Regions from separate parts of the Caloranaerobacter sp. TR13 genome, predicted to be linked through region 1. Evidence: a T-box and tRNA genes for the amino acid it is inferred to sense, from the RefSeq annotation. Region 1 holds a T-box; the other holds one or more tRNA genes.
The links. The T-box of region 1 lies ahead of leuS (leucine--tRNA ligase). A T-box ahead of a tRNA ligase gene usually reads a tRNA of that ligase, here a tRNA-Leu.

Region 1 (8,138 bases):
ACTCTTCTACTAACCTATATACTCTGTTTAAGAATCTATAACATCCTTCTACACCTTGGTCACTCCACTCTAAATCTCTTTCAGGTGGAGCCGCAAATAATACAAATAACCTTGCAGTATCAGCACCATAATTAGAAATTATTACTTCTGGGCTTACTACATTACCTTTAGATTTAGACATTTTTGCTCCATCTTTAAGTACCATACCCTGTGTAAGCAGATTTTTAAAAGGTTCATTTACTGGTGAAAGTCCCATATCATATAATACTTTAACAAAGAATCTAGAATATAAAAGGTGTAATATAGCATGCTCTACTCCACCTATATACTGATCTACCTTCATCCAATAATTCGCTTTATCTTTATTAAATGGTTCATTTTCATTTTTTGGATCAGTATATCTTAAGAAATACCATGAAGAATCAATAAAAGTATCCATAGTGTCGGTTTCTCTTCTTGCCTTTTTACCACACTTCGGACAGCTAGTATACATAAACTCCTTACTTGTTGTTAAAGGAGACTGTCCTTTACCTGTAAATTCTACATCTGTTGGCAGCTTTACTGGAAGATCTTCTTCTTTAACAGGTACTATTCCACAGTCATCACAATATACTATAGGTATTGGCGTACCCCAATATCTCTGTCTTGAAATTAACCAGTCTCTAAGCCTGTAATTTACAGTAGCTTTTCCAACTTCTAATTCTTCAATATATTTTGTTATTTTAATTTTAGCAGTTCTATTATCTAAACCATTGAATTTATCAGAGTTTATCATTACACCTTCGCCAATATATGCTTCTTTTAAATCATCCTCATCAAAATCTCCATCAACTGGTTTTATTACAGGTCTTATTGGTATGCTATATTTCTTAGCAAATTCAAAATCTCTTTGATCGTGACCTGGTACAGCCATAATAGCACCAGTTCCATAGTCTATTAATACATAGTTAGCAATATAAATAGGTATTTCTTCTTTAGTAACAGGATTTACAGCATATCTTCCTATGAAAACTCCTTCTTTTTCTGCAGTTGTTGAGGTTCTATCAATTTCTGATACATGTTCCATTTTCTTTTTAAATTCAAGTACTTCTTCTTCGTACTCTGTTCCCTTTACTAGTTCATTTATATATGGATGTTCTGGTGCCATTACCATATAAGTTACGCCATAAATTGTATCTGGTCTAGTTGTAAAAACCTTTAATTTTTTATCGTAATCTTTAATTTCAAAATCTATTTCAGCACCTTCACTCTTACCAATCCAATTTTTCTGCATTATTTTAACTTTTTCTGGCCAACCATCAAGCTCTTTTATATCTTCAAGTAATCTTTCTGCATAATCAGTAATCTTAAAATACCATTGTTCTAGTTCTTTTTTTCCAACAGGCGTATCACATCTTTCACAAGCTCCGTTAACAACCTGCTCATTAGCCAATACAGTTTCGCAAGAAGGACACCAATTTACAGATGATTTTTTCTTATAAGCTAATCCTCTTTTATATAGTTGTATAAAAAACCATTGTGTCCATTTGTAATAATCTGGTAAACAAGTAGTCGCTTCTCTATTCCAATCATAACTAAGCCCTAATCTCTTTAATTGTTTTTTCATTTCATCAATATTTTCTAATGTCCACTTGTTAGGATGTATACCATGTTTTATAGCTGCATTTTCAGCAGGTAGACCAAACGCATCCCACCCCATAGGATGTAATACGTTAAAACCTCTCATTCTTTTAAATCTTGCAAATACATCCCCTATTGAATAGTTACGTACATGACCCATATGTATTTTACCAGATGGATAAGGAAACATTTCTAGTACATAATATTTTTGAGCTTCATCTTCACTAGCTTTAAAAGCATTATTATTTTCCCATATTTCTTGCCATTTTTTCTCGATTCTACTAAAATTGTAAGCCATCATACCCCTCCTTCACTTTTTTATAAATGGCTAACAGCCATCATCTTATAGGCTATTACTAATAATAAACTATTATATAATAAAAAAACTTCTAATCCCTAATTGCTTAGGGACGAGAAGTTATCCCGCGGTACCACCCTAATTGGCTTGTAAGCCCACTCGTAGGTCCTATAACGGAGACCAACCATTTTCACATAAAGCAAGTTCAGTAAACGGTTATGCCAGTTCGCACCAACCACTGACTCTCTGAAATAACCTAATTTACCTACTACTCTTTATTTAATCCTTATTCTATTTACTTTATTATAGATAAATTTAAATTATATTGTCAATATCAATTTCTTTAGCATCTATCCACAGTCTATCTAAATTATAAAATTCTCTATCTTCTTTATGAAAAACATGCACTACTATATCGCCGAAATCAAGCAATACCCATCTACCTTCTCTATACCCTTCTTTACTAATTACATCATATCCTAATTGATACATTTTATCTTCAATTTCATCCGCTATCGCTATAACCTGTCTTTCATTATTACCACTTACAAATATAAAGTAATCTGCTATGGTTGTTATATTTGATATATCTAAAAGTTTGATATCAAAAGCTTTTTTGTTGTCTGCAGCTTCTAAAATTACTGATATTCTATTATCTATATTTGTCACTACATCAAACCTCCTAGCTGTTATAATCTATGTATTTTTTAAACTTTTTCTTTAGATTCTCTTAAGTAAAAAATTTCTCGCCTGCACAGTTTTAATATCTAATATCCATCCATTGTCTACAACATATTTTATCGTATTATTCATTGCCATCAGCACTGCTTTATCTAAATCTAAAAAAGCTAATTCTCTCAATATTTCTACTGATGGAAAATCTCTATTAGGTTCAATATAATCTGCTATATAAATAATTTTCTCTAATAAATTCATGTTTTCTTTACCAGTAGTATGATACTTTACTGCGTTTAATATTTCTAAATCTTCAATTCCAAATTCATATTTTGCTATTTCTGCACCCAAAGGACCATGAAGTAAAGCAATATTAACATCTTTGACATCATCATGAATTATACCAAATTCAAATGCCATTTTCAATAATTCTCTATCATTCTTAAGTTTACCGCAATCATGAATCAAACCAGCAAGTCGTGCTTTGTATTTATCACATCCATAAACATCAGCAAGTTTTTCTGCTGTTTCCATAACCCCAATGGAATGTATAAATCTTTCCTCATCAATATAGTGTTTTAGCTTTTTCTTTAATTCGTGTATTATAGTACATCCCTCCTATAGTTATTTACCTATACAATTTATTTTTATAAATATATCTTTCTACTGTTTCAGGCACAAGATACTTAATAGTTTTACCATCTCTTATTCTATCTCTTATTTCAGTAGATGATATTTGTAAAGATGTCACCATCGTAGTATATATTTCTACACCATATTCATTTTTTATTTCTTGTATTTTGCTCTCAAGCTTAGCCATTTCAAATCCCGGTCTAGTTGCCGCTATAAAATTGCATAGCTTTAATAATTCACCAATACTTTTCCAAGTATGAAGCTCGAAAATAGAGTCTGCACCGGTTATGAAATATAACTCTGCATTATTACATACTTTTCTTAACATTTTAATAGTGTCGATAGTATATGTAGTTTCTTTTTTTTCTATTTCTATAGTAGATACTTCAAAATAAGGGTTTGAAATCGTAGCTAATAACGTCATTATATATCTGTGTCTAGCAGAAGTTATTTTTTTATTATCTTTATGAGGAGGGTTTCCTGCTGGAATAAAAATAACTTTATCTAATTCAAACTCATTTCTAATTTCTTCTGCTATAACTAAATGTCCTATATGTATTGGGTCAAAAGTACCTCCCATTATTCCAATTCTTTTAAGTCCTCTACATTCTATATTTTTTTCATTATTTTTGTTTTTAAATGCTAATTCAGCAAACGTATCAATATCCATTTATTACACCTCTTACTTAAGTTATGATATTATATATTATTTTAAATAAACACATAAGTCAAATATTTCTTATCACAATTATTTATGAACAAAACTAGGAATATCAATTCCTAGTTTTAAATAAAGCTTCTAATTTATCTACTATAATCCTAGCCATAAGTTCGATATCTTTTTTAGTAAAACCTTTTATATTTTCTTTTTCAAGCTCTCTATAAGTTATATTTGTTATAGCCAATATAAGCTGTTCTTTATCTTTTGTATTAGCAACTTCTAATATATTTTTAGCAGTATCAATTAATATTTCTTGCACTTTTGCCTTTTCTTCCGAAGTAACTTTAAAATCTTTTATATAAGGTATTAACTTAGCAACTGCAATTCCAGCTATAAACGTGATTACAATTATTATTAATGTTTCCATTAGTCTTCCCCCTTCAACAAATCATATAATCTCATAATTAATGCAACACCCTGTTCTCTAGTCAAGTAGTCCTTAGGTTTAAAATTCCCTTCACCATCACCTTTAATTAAACCTAACTCTGCTGCTCTTTTAATATATTCATATGACCACATATCAGGAGTTACATCCTTAAATGGCATGTTATACTTCAATCTTTCATTAACAAGTTTCAATATTTCCCCCTTATCAACAAGCAGGCCTGGACATGTTTTATCACTATATTCTCTATGAAATACCAAAGTCGGCACTCTATCCTGTTTATTTTTTATATTTTGAATTATTGCAGCTATTAGTCTAACACTTGCTTCTAACTGTATGCCTTCTAATTTCTCTTCATCAAAATTACCGATATGTTCAATAGAAATTGCACCATTATTTCTGCCATATATTGATGCAGGACTTTTCTCTAAATCCCTTCCATCCCATATTGTTCCATCTGGTGCTACAGTGAAATGTTGAGCTATATCAATAAATCTTCTTACCTCGGTATGATATCTCCACATGCCTAGAATAATCTTTTCTTTATCTTCAGCTTGTACATAATCTTCCTTAGTTGGTTTCCATGTATGATGAAAATGTATTTCATAAATTTGTCTTTTGAATTCATATTTATCTAAAAACATTTCAATTTGCTCTATAGTATATTGTTTAAATCTCCTCATACCATCACCTTTCAAATTTTTTATTATATCTTCTCAATATATCTTATTCAAATATAAAAAAAAGGTACCATATTAAAGGTACCTTTTAATACAAGCTATTTTCATCAATTAACTCTTTCATCTTAGTTATTTCATTTTCATCGCTAGAAACTATTGTATCTATCTTTTCAGTTTCAAAATTTTTCAAATATGCTTTAAATTCACCATTTTCCCCATTTTCATATTTTATACACTTAAAGCCACTATCAAATAATCTTTCTAATTGTTTTAAATTTCTTTTTTCCATAGTATCACCCCTTTCACAAAAAAAGCAAAGAGATTGGCCTATTATTCCAATCTCCCTTTTCTACTATCATTCATGTTTGTTATATTTTTGCTTATTAATCCAGGTATGTTTGGAAACTCACCTACAACAACACCTGTAATGTTTTGAGCTTCCTTTATTGCATTATCAGCAACAGTGCTTTTCTTTACGTAATTATTCTTATCCATTCTATTATCCATATATAACCCTCCCGTTTTTTCAATATTTTATCCAGGGTTATATATATTTATTCATATTATGGAAGCTCTATTTTTTTACTTTCTTTAGATTCTCTATATAAAACAAACTTATTTCCTATACTCTGTACAAATTCTGAATTAGTTAATTTTGCAATTTCATTAGCTGTCTCTTTTGTTTCTAATAAACTATTATTTAATATTTTAACTTTAATAATCTCTCTAGCTTCTAAAGCATCATCTATTTGTTTTATTAAATTTTCAGATATACCATTTTTTCCTATCTGAATAATTGGATCTAAACCATTAGCTATACTTTTTAAATAACTCCTTTGTTTGCCTGTAAGCACCAAACCACTCCTTATACTTCTATTTCCTTCTTTGACTTTCTTCTATGAATTTCATAATCTTTGTTACCTTTTTTCCAGCCACTTCTAATTTTCTCTTGTGGTTTGTAATTAGAATTTATTACTATTTCTCCTTTTGCTATACAATAATATGTTGATTCGTTTAAATTACAATTTCCACAGTTAAAACACTCCATTTATTCTATTGCCCCTCCATCTCTTTAATCAAAAAATTCAAATTCGTAACCACATATACTAACTATCTCTCCATCTTTTATTCCTAACTTCTTCAATTCATCAACGATTCCCCGCTTTCTCATAACTTTTTGGAAATGCCTTAATGAATCTAAATCATCAAAATTAGTTGAATTAATTAGTTTCTCTATTGGATCACCTTCTACTATATATTTATCTCCCTCTTTCTTTACAATAACTTTATTTTTATTTTTATTAAATTCATAAAAATTAATATCTTCTACAACTTCAACTATCGGTTCTGGGTCTCCAATTTCCTTAAGTTTATTCCATATTGCATATTTGAGCTCGTCTAATCCCTTTGAAGTAGCAGCAGAGATTGGAATTAATTCAAGCCTAAGTTTATCCATTTCTTCTTTGATCCTAGAAAAATTTTCTCTTGCCTGGGGCAAATCCATTTTATTAGCTACAACAATTTGAGGCTTATCTGCAAGTTTAGGGCTATATTTCTTTAATTCCTCATTAATTTTATAGAAATCGTCAATTGGATCTCTTCCTTCTAAACCAGATGCATCTATTAAATGAACTAATAGTCTTGTTCTCTCAACATGTCTTAAAAACTCATGTCCTAGACCTACACCTGCATGTGCTCCTTCAATTAAACCTGGAATATCTGCTATAACAAAACTATTATCATCTGAAATTCTAACAACACCCAAATTTGGCGTCAATGTTGTAAAATGATAGTTTGCGATTTTAGGTCTAGCATCTGTTAAAGTGGATAACAACGTAGATTTACCTACATTAGGGAATCCTACTAGTCCTACATCTGCTAAAAGTTTTAGTTCTAATGTTATCCATCTTTCTTCTCCCTTTTCGCCTGCTTCTGCAAAACGAGGGGCCTGTCTTGTAGATGTAGCAAACTTAGCATTACCTCTACCACCACGTCCTCCTCTTGCAACAATGAACCTTTCTCCATTTTTAGTAAGGTCTGCTATAACTACACCAGTTTCTATATCTTTTACTATAGTTCCTGGTGGAACTTTTAAAATTAAATCTTTACCTTTTTTACCATATTGCTTCTTAGATTTTCCATTTTCGCCATTTTCGGCCCTATAGTGACGTCTATATCTAAAATCCATTAATGTCCTTATTCCTTCATCGACTTCTAAAATAACATTTCCGCCATCTCCACCATCTCCACCTGCTGGTCCTCCAGATGGCTCATATTTTTCTCTTCTAAATGCAACTGCTCCGTGTCCTCCATTCCCACCTTTTACAAAGATTTTTGCAACATCCACAAACATAATCATCATCCTTACTTAAATATTAATAATTTCATTATACCAATTCAATTAAATGTGTCAACTATATTTATATTATAAACAAATCTATATGAATTTATCTTAACCAAGATATAATTAAATCTATGTAGAAGTTAGTTCAGTTATACCAACTAAATCAATCCTGTACTTAATGCAATCGTCACTAATATCAACATTATGCAAAAACTCATTTTTATTTTCTAAATCAAACTTACCTTTTATAATAACTTCAAGTTTGTCTATATACTCTGAAATCTCTATATTTATTTCTCTATAATCATATTTATTGCATTCTAAAATTTTATCTATAACATATTCTAAACTTTTAGTTATATTTCTTAAATTATCTACTTTACGGTAAGAAACTTGACTAAAATTATTTACATTAAATACAAATATTATTCCATTATTATACGCCTCTTTAATTTTTCTTTCTAATAGTAAACAAATCGATGTTATTGTTAATTTATACACTTTACTGATACTTAATGCTATTTTTGATAAATCATTTATCTTTTTAATTGCCATATCATATTTGCCTAATTGCAAATATCCATATATAACTTGCAAAACATTCATCCAATCATGTCGTTGCTCTCTATTCAAGTTTTTTAATTTTCTCGTAAATTCTCCTTGAATTTTTAATATATTTTTACATTTCTCTTTACCAATACAAGACCTAGATTTACTTAATTCATATATCGACAGTATCTCAAATACAAAAAGAAAAAGTAGAATTAGAATTTGAGTAGTTT
Region 2 (8,138 bases), on a different contig from region 1:
GGAAATACAGAAAGCCCCCTTAATGGTATAAGAGGTATTACTCTTTTTCTGTTTACTACCTTGTTTTCTTCCATAGCATCAACTCCTTTAGGTGTCAAATCAGTAATATATAACTTACATCTATCTAACTATATTCTTTCTTTTCTGCAAAATTTTTAGTCCATAAGAATCTATTTTTCTTTTTCACACTATAGTTTATAGCTAATATAGATAACGAAACTAAAGATACCATAAAAAGGCTTTTCCACTCTATATTAATACCTAACATTCCTAAAAATGAATATGTGTTAAAAAGCATATGTAAAGTTACTGAACATAAATACCCGTAAATATCATAAATAAAACATAATATTATGCCTGTTACAAACGTATAAATATATGTTTTATAGTCAAAATGAGTGAAAGCAAAAATAGCAGAAGAAAGTAATACTGCAACAATCTTTTTATTAAATAAGCTTGAAAGCCAATTGTCATATATCAATACTCTAAAAGTAAACTCTTCTACTACTGGGGCTATTATAGATGTTAATACAAAAAACATTAAATAGTCAATAAATTGTTTTTGATAAATCAAATTATTTCCACTGCTATCTAAAATAAAACTAGTTATTGCTTGAAGTATGAAAAATAAAAATGGTGATATAAATACAACCTGTAAAATAAAGTTAATATTTATATTAAACTTAAGTTTATTTATAGGATAAAAAGTCTTAAATGTCTTATTATCCAATATATTAAATCTATATATTAAAATTAAGAATACAATAACAGAAGGGAATAAGAAAAGTCCATCATAAAAAAGTAGAAGAAAAATCTCACAAATAGGCAGTACATATTTAAGCAGTTTTTGATTTAATTTATCTAAAAAAATCCACATTTCTACATACTGCTTTAAAAGAATTACTATCAAAAATATTGTAAAAATAAATTTTACATACGACAATACTCCCACATCAATCCCCCCAATGGTATACAATAATATTTTATCAAAAATAATACAACTTTCAATTAAAAATAAGTTTTATCACTTAGGGAGGATTAAAATATGAAAAATGCCCGCATAAGCGGACATTTTATGACACAGATTCTTTATTATCTTGCTTTTTTCTAGTCCTTCTCTTCTTCTTTTCAGCTAAAACAAAAGTAGGTTTAGATTTATTTAAAATAGTATCTTTAGTGATAATGCATTTTTTAATATCATCTCTAGTAGGTATTTCATACATAATATCTAGCATGATTTCTTCTAAGATACCCCTTAAACCTCTAGCACCAGTCTTTCTTTCAATAGCTTTTTGAGCCACTACTTCTAATGCTTCATCATCAAATTCAAGTTCAACGTCATCCATTTTAAACAGCTCTTTGTATTGCTTAACAATAGCATTTTTAGGCTTAGTAAGAATATCTTTCAATGCTTCTTTATCAAGCTGCTCTAATGTAACTATAACTGGTATTCTTCCTACGAACTCTGGAATAAGTCCGTATTTCAATAAATCCCCTGGCTCAATTTGTTTTAACAGCTCTCCTACATCTTTTACTTCCTTACTTTGTATTTCAGCTCCAAAGCCCATAGACTTCTTACCTATTCTTCTTTGTATTATCTTTTCTATACCATCAAATGCTCCACCAACTATAAATAGGATATTAGTAGTATCTATTTGAATAAACTCCTGATGAGGGTGTTTCCTTCCTCCTTGAGGAGGAACACTAGCAATTGTCCCTTCTAAAATTTTAAGAAGTGCTTGCTGAACGCCTTCACCACTAACATCTCTAGTAATTGATGGATTATCAGATTTTCTTGCTATCTTATCAATCTCATCTATATAAATAATACCTTTTTCTGCCCTTTCAATGTCATAATCTGCTGCTTGTATTAATTTAAGCAAAATATTTTCAACATCTTCTCCAACATATCCTGCTTCAGTTAAAGAAGTAGCGTCAGCTATAGCAAAAGGAACATTTAAGATTTTAGCAAGAGTCTGAGCAAGCAGTGTCTTACCTGAACCTGTAGGACCAATTAATACAATATTACTCTTTTGTAATTCAACATCTTGGTCAGTAATCTTTCGGTTTATGCGTTTGTAATGATTATACACTGCAACAGCTAATGCTCTTTTTGCTCTGTCCTGCTTTATTACATACTGGTCTAATATTTCTTTTATTTCCTTTGGTTTAGGAAGCTCATTTAAATCGAATTCCATTATTTCTTCAAATTCTTCATCAATTATTTCTTGGCATAACTCAATACACTCATCACAAATATATACATTAGGTCCTGCTATTAGTCTTCTAACTTGGTCTTGAGTTTTTCCGCAAAAAGAACATTTCAGCTGTTTTTGTTCAAATCTTGACATTATGACACCTCTCTTAATGTTATTTCCTAAAAGTTATTACATCATCTATTAATCCGTATTCCTTTGCTTCATGTGCTGACATAAAGAAATCTCTATCTGTATCTCTTGAAATTCTTTCGTATGATTGACCTGTTCTTTCACTTAAAATTTTATTTATCTTCTCTCTCATTTTAATTATTCTCTCAGCATGTATCCTTATATCTTCAGCCTGACCTCTAGTTCCTCCTAAAGGCTGATGTATCATAACCTCAGCATTAGGAAGTGCAAATCTCTTACCCTTAGCTCCAGCTGCAAGTAAAAATGCTCCCATACTAGCTGCCATTCCTATGCATATTGTTGAAACATCAGGCTTAATATACTGCATTGTATCATAAATTGCAAAACCTGCAGTTATGGAACCTCCTGGACTATTTATATAAAGCTGAATATCTTTATCAGGATCCTCTGCTTCTAAGAATAACAACTGAGCTACTACTAAACTTGCAGTTGTATCATTAATTTCATCAGTTATGAAAATAATTCTTTCTTTTAATAGTCTGGAATAAATATCGTATGATCTTTCGCCTCTATTAGTCTGTTCAACAACAACTGGCACTAATGCCATAGACTATCCCTCCTGGTTAAAAGTCTACTGAAATTTAGCATTTTCTACTAAAAATTCAGCTGTTTTCCTTTTAATTATACCCTCTTTAATATATTCTAACTCTTCTTGTCTTATATTTTTCTTGAATTTTTCAAAATCTTGTCCGTATTGTTCAGCAATTTTCTTTAATTCTTCATCTAAATCTTCTTCTGTCTCTTTTATGTTTTCTTTCTTAGCTATTGCTTCTAAAACTAATTCTGTTTTCACTGTCTTTTCAGCTTCTGGTCTGAACTTTTCTTTTAAATCTTCTATCTTAGTATTTGTTAATTCTAAGTATTTATTTAAATCTAATCCCTGATATCTTAAAGTAAACTCAAAATTTCTTACTTGATAATCTACTTCATTTTCAATCATTACTTCTGGTATATCAACTTCTGCTGCTTCTACAACTTTTTCTATTACTTTATTTTCTTTTTCAGCTTTTTCTCTTTCTTTAGCTTGTTTTTCTAATCTTTTCTTAATATCTTCTTTTAATTCATCTAAAGTATCAAATTCACTAACATCTTTTGCAAATTCATCATCTAATTCAGGTAAGTCTTTTTGTTTAATTTCATGTATTTTTATCTTGAATGTAGCATCTTTACCAGCAAGGTCTTCTGCATGATATTCTTCTGGAAACTTCACATTTATTTCGAATTCTTCATCTTTATTCTTGCCAACTAATTGTTCTTCAAAACCAGGTATAAATCTGCCTGAACCAATTTCTAATATTTGATTATATGCTGTTCCGCCTTCAAATTTCTCTCCATCTACATATCCTTCATAATCAATTGTTAATATATCTCCTTCTTTTGCTGGTCTATCTGTTACTTCTACTAATCTAGCGTTTCTTTCTTGCATTGATTTTAATTCATCTTCAACATCTTTTTCTGTAACATTATACTCAATCTTTTCAATTTCTATACCTTTATAGTCACCTAACTTAACTTCTGGCTTAACTATTACTTCTGCTGTAAATACTACAGGCTTACCACTTTCAATTTGCTCTATGTCAATTACTGGTCTATCTACTGGCTCTAAGTTGTGTTTTTTTATTGCTTCATTATATGCTTCAGGAAAAACAATGTTTATAGCATCTTCATAGAATATTCCTTCTCCATATCTTGCTTCTATAATTGCTCTTGGAGCTTTACCTTTTCTGAAACCTGGTATATTGAACTTATGTCTGTTCTTTAAATATGCTTTTTGAACTCCCTCTTTAAATTTTTTTTCATCAACTTCAATTTTTAAAGTTACATTATAATTCTCTTTTTTAATGATTTCTGAATTCATTTTCGCTCCTCCTCATTTCTTTTAGTTGTTTAATATTTTTATGTAGTTTTCATTTTCTGTCCTTAATTAGTAATTATCGCCTTTTGATGCCATTTTTATAATCCATTTGTTCTAATCCATAGGAAATCAGTCTTGAACCACTATATTATATCATAAAAATTTTTTCAATGTCTATTATTGTCTTATTTTGTATAAAATACTTTTTTTGAAAATACGAAAAAAACCAATGGTTCACCCATTGGCTTTTTACTTTATGTCAGTGGTGCGGGTGGAGGGACTCGAACCCCCACGCCAAAGGCACTAGATCCTAAGTCTAGCGCGTCTGCCAATTCCGCCACACCCGCGTAATCCATAAGCGTTTTGCCGACAAAATTAATTATACATACTATTATATACATTGTCAATAGTTTTTTGCTATTTTGTTGCCCACTATTCGATGTTCTTAATTCTTAATTCTTAATTCGTAATTCACTATTCGTCATTCGACTGTCGAAAAATGAATAACCAAATAATTTTGCATTTCCAATTTTCAATTTTTTATTCCTGTCCTCTGTCCCCTACTTAGTTTTCTCCTGCCCTCTGTACCCTGGCACCTATTCTCTAATTCCAGTACCAAGTATTTAGTACCCAGCACCAAGTACCCATTTCCATAAATTACTTATTCCCTTTAGTTAAAACGTTTGCTATAATAATGCTTGTCGCTATTTTTCGCTTTCAATTTTATTTAAAAAAGTTTTTTTACATTTAAAATTTTTTCTTTGCAAACCCATTAGGGTTATGCTATAATGGGAAAGCGTTTCTTATTTTCTGGAAAATCCAAAGATAAAAGTTAGAAAGGGGATACAAATGGAAAAATTAATTAGTTTTTTAGGTGTTTTCGTAATGATTTTTATTGCTTACTTATTATCTGAAAATAAGAAAAAGATCAATTGGAGACTTGTATTAATAGGTACATCTCTTCAACTTATCTTTGCTCTTTTAGTTCTAAAGTGGACGCCTGGTCAAGTTGCTTTTACATTCTTAAGCGATTTAGTAACAAAATTACTTGATTTCACAAAAGAAGGAACAGCTTTCCTATTCGGCAATTTACTAAATATAGAAAGTTTTGGTTTTATATTTGCTCTACAAATATTACCTACAATAATTTTCTTCTCATCACTTATGACTATTTTATATCACTTAGGCGTAATGCAAGTTGTAGTATCATTATTAGCTAAAGTAATGCTTAAATTAATGGGTACAAGTGGTGCTGAATCTTTATCAGCAGCAGCAAATATATTTGTTGGACAAACAGAAGCTCCTCTTGTAATCAAGCCATACATTAAATCAATGACTAAATCAGAGTTATTAACAGTTATGACAGGTGGTATGGCTACTGTTGCAGGTGGAGTTATGGCAGGATACGTTTCAATGGGTGTTGATGCAGGTCACTTAATAGCTGCTAGTATAATGTCTGCACCTGCCAGCCTTGTTATCGCTAAAATAATGATTCCAGAAACAGAAACGCCGGTAACTAAAGGACAAGTTGATGTTAAATTAGAAGAATTAGATGCAAATGTTATAGACGCTGCTGCAAGAGGTGCTAGTGAAGGTTTATCATTAGCTTTAAACGTTGGAGCTATGTTACTTGCTTTTATAGCTATGGTTGCTTTACTAAACTCATTATTAAGCTGGTTTGGTGGCATAATAGGACTTGATTTCTTAAGCTTAGAATGGATACTAGGTAGATTATTTGCTCCATTAGCATTTATCATGGGTGTACCTATGAGCGATGTAATTCAAGCAGGTAATCTATTAGGTCAAAAAATCGTTATAAACGAGTTCTTTGCTTACGCAAATCTATCAAATTTAATCAAAGATGGTGTATTAAGTCAAAGAACTATTATCATATTAACATATGCTCTTTGTGGTTTTGCTAACTTCAGTTCAATCGGAATTCAAATCGGTGGTATCGGTGGATTAGCACCTGAAAGACGTTCTGATATAGCTAAGTTAGGTATTAAAGCTTTAATAGGCGGTTCACTTGCTGCATTTATGACAGCTACAATTGCAGGTATATTAATCTAATATAGTATACAAAGCCCTGGTTATCCAGGGCTTTAGTTTTTTATATTAATTAATGAATTGAAAAAATAACGCTCATACATATTACCCAGTACCAAGTACCCAATTTCTAATTTTGCATTTTACATTTTCAATTTTATATTTTTCCCCTGTCCACTGTCCCCTGTTCTCTGTTCCCTATAAAATATGTTAAAATATGAAAGGTAATCTTATTTTAAGGAGGAACTTCTGTTGCAAAATAGATTTTTTCAGCTTCTTGATAAAAAATTTGGAATATGCCTTACTAAGCAACAAAAGGAAGCTGTTTTACATAAAGAAGGACCAGCAATCGTTCTAGCTGTTCCCGGTGCAGGTAAAACCACAGTCCTTATATGCCGAACTATGAACTTAATATTAAATCATAAAGTTAATCCAAATAATATTCTAACTATTACATTCAGTAAAGCCTCTGCTTTAGATATGAAAAATAGATTTGTATCAACTTTCGGCAATGTCTCAAATGTAAAGCCTAATTTTTCTACAATACACAGTTTCTCCTATTCAGTCATAAGATACTTTTCTAAAATAAAAGGAATAAAATATGAACTTTTAGAAGGTAATAATTCTAAAATAAATAAAAGTTTATTACTTAAAGAAATTTACTATAAAATTAATAAAATACAAATTAATGAAGAAAAACTAGAAGATTTGATAAATACTATAAGTTATATAAAAAACATGATGATTAAACCAGAAGACATTAACAGTTTCAATAATTCTGGTATAAAAAATCTATACAATATATTTATAGAATATGAAAACTATAAAAAAAGGACAGGGTTTATAGATTTTGACGATATGCTTACCCTTTCTCTAAATATATTAGAAAATAATCCAGTTATTTTAGCTCAATGCAGAAAAAGATATCCTTATATACAAGTAGATGAGGGGCAAGATACATCAAAAATTCAAAACAGATTAATCAAACTACTTGCACATCCTAAAAATAATTTATTTGTAGTGGCTGATGATGACCAGTCTATTTATGGATTTAGAGGAGCTACACCTCATGAACTATTAAATTTTAAAAATATAGATTATCCTGATGCTAAAATGTTCTTTATGGAAGAAAACTTTCGTTCAACTAAAACTATAGTAGACATCAGTAACAAGTTTATACAATTAAATAAAATTAGATTTAAGAAAAACTTATATACCAGAAATGAAGAAAATGAACCGATAAAAATTATTAAATTAAATGATGAATTTGATCAAATAGAATACATTATCAGACAATTAAAAAAAATTGAGGATTTATCTACTACTGCTATACTTTTTAGGAATAATATATCTTCGGTAGGCTTAATAGACAAGCTAGAAAGAAATAATATTTCATTCTATATAAAGGATACAAAGAAATTACATGTATTTAAACATTGGGTTTGTCAGGACATAATTTCTTTCTTGAAGCTTTCTTTAGACAATACTGATATAAATTCTTTTCAAAAAATCTACTATAAAATGAATGGTTATATTACTAAGAAAAGTGTTGAATATATAAAATCAGCAAAGCCAAATGAAAATATTTTTGAAAGTCTGATAAATCTACCAGAATTAAAAAACTTTCAAAAAAGAAATTACATCAGATTGAAATCTAACTTCAAATACTTATCCAAACTAAAGGCTTATGATGCAATATGTTTTATAGAAAACGAACTACAATACAGAGAATTTCTTATAAATAATTCAAGAAAATATGGTAATTCATTCGAATATTCAAACACTATAATATCAATACTAAAAATAATTGCTAAAGAAACTAATTCTAT

Region 2: it encodes a tRNA-Leu, which carries the amino acid that the T-box ahead of leuS (leucine--tRNA ligase) is inferred to sense. The anticodon was not compared.

What each region holds. Positions count from the first base shown of each region.
Region 1 is NZ_JXLL01000001.1:102,231-110,368, reverse strand. Features, by position in the region: gene leuS (leucine--tRNA ligase) at 1-1,918, opposite strand, end outside; T-box leader at 2,024-2,203, opposite strand; gene rsfS (ribosome silencing factor) at 2,234-2,587, opposite strand; gene yqeK (bis(5'-nucleosyl)-tetraphosphatase (symmetrical) YqeK) at 2,639-3,163, opposite strand; gene nadD (nicotinate-nucleotide adenylyltransferase) at 3,222-3,896, opposite strand; gene TR13x_RS00505 (hypothetical protein) at 4,000-4,314, opposite strand; gene TR13x_RS00500 (N-acetylmuramoyl-L-alanine amidase) at 4,314-5,015, opposite strand; gene TR13x_RS00495 (hypothetical protein) at 5,101-5,301, opposite strand; gene TR13x_RS11080 (hypothetical protein) at 5,343-5,519, opposite strand; gene yhbY (ribosome assembly RNA-binding protein YhbY) at 5,576-5,866, opposite strand; gene TR13x_RS00485 (hypothetical protein) at 5,878-6,060, opposite strand; gene obgE (GTPase ObgE) at 6,085-7,365, opposite strand; gene TR13x_RS00475 (Spo0B domain-containing protein) at 7,486-8,138, opposite strand, start outside.
Region 2 is NZ_JXLL01000002.1:11,790-19,927, reverse strand. Features, by position in the region: gene lon (endopeptidase La) at 1-74, opposite strand, end outside; gene TR13x_RS03295 (CPBP family intramembrane glutamic endopeptidase) at 125-952, opposite strand; gene clpX (ATP-dependent Clp protease ATP-binding subunit ClpX) at 1,074-2,351, opposite strand; gene clpP (ATP-dependent Clp endopeptidase proteolytic subunit ClpP) at 2,371-2,955, opposite strand; gene tig (trigger factor) at 2,980-4,266, opposite strand; tRNA gene TR13x_RS03275 (tRNA-Leu) at 4,527-4,610, opposite strand; gene TR13x_RS03270 (NupC/NupG family nucleoside CNT transporter) at 5,113-6,333, shown strand; gene TR13x_RS03265 (ATP-dependent helicase) at 6,562-8,138, shown strand, end outside.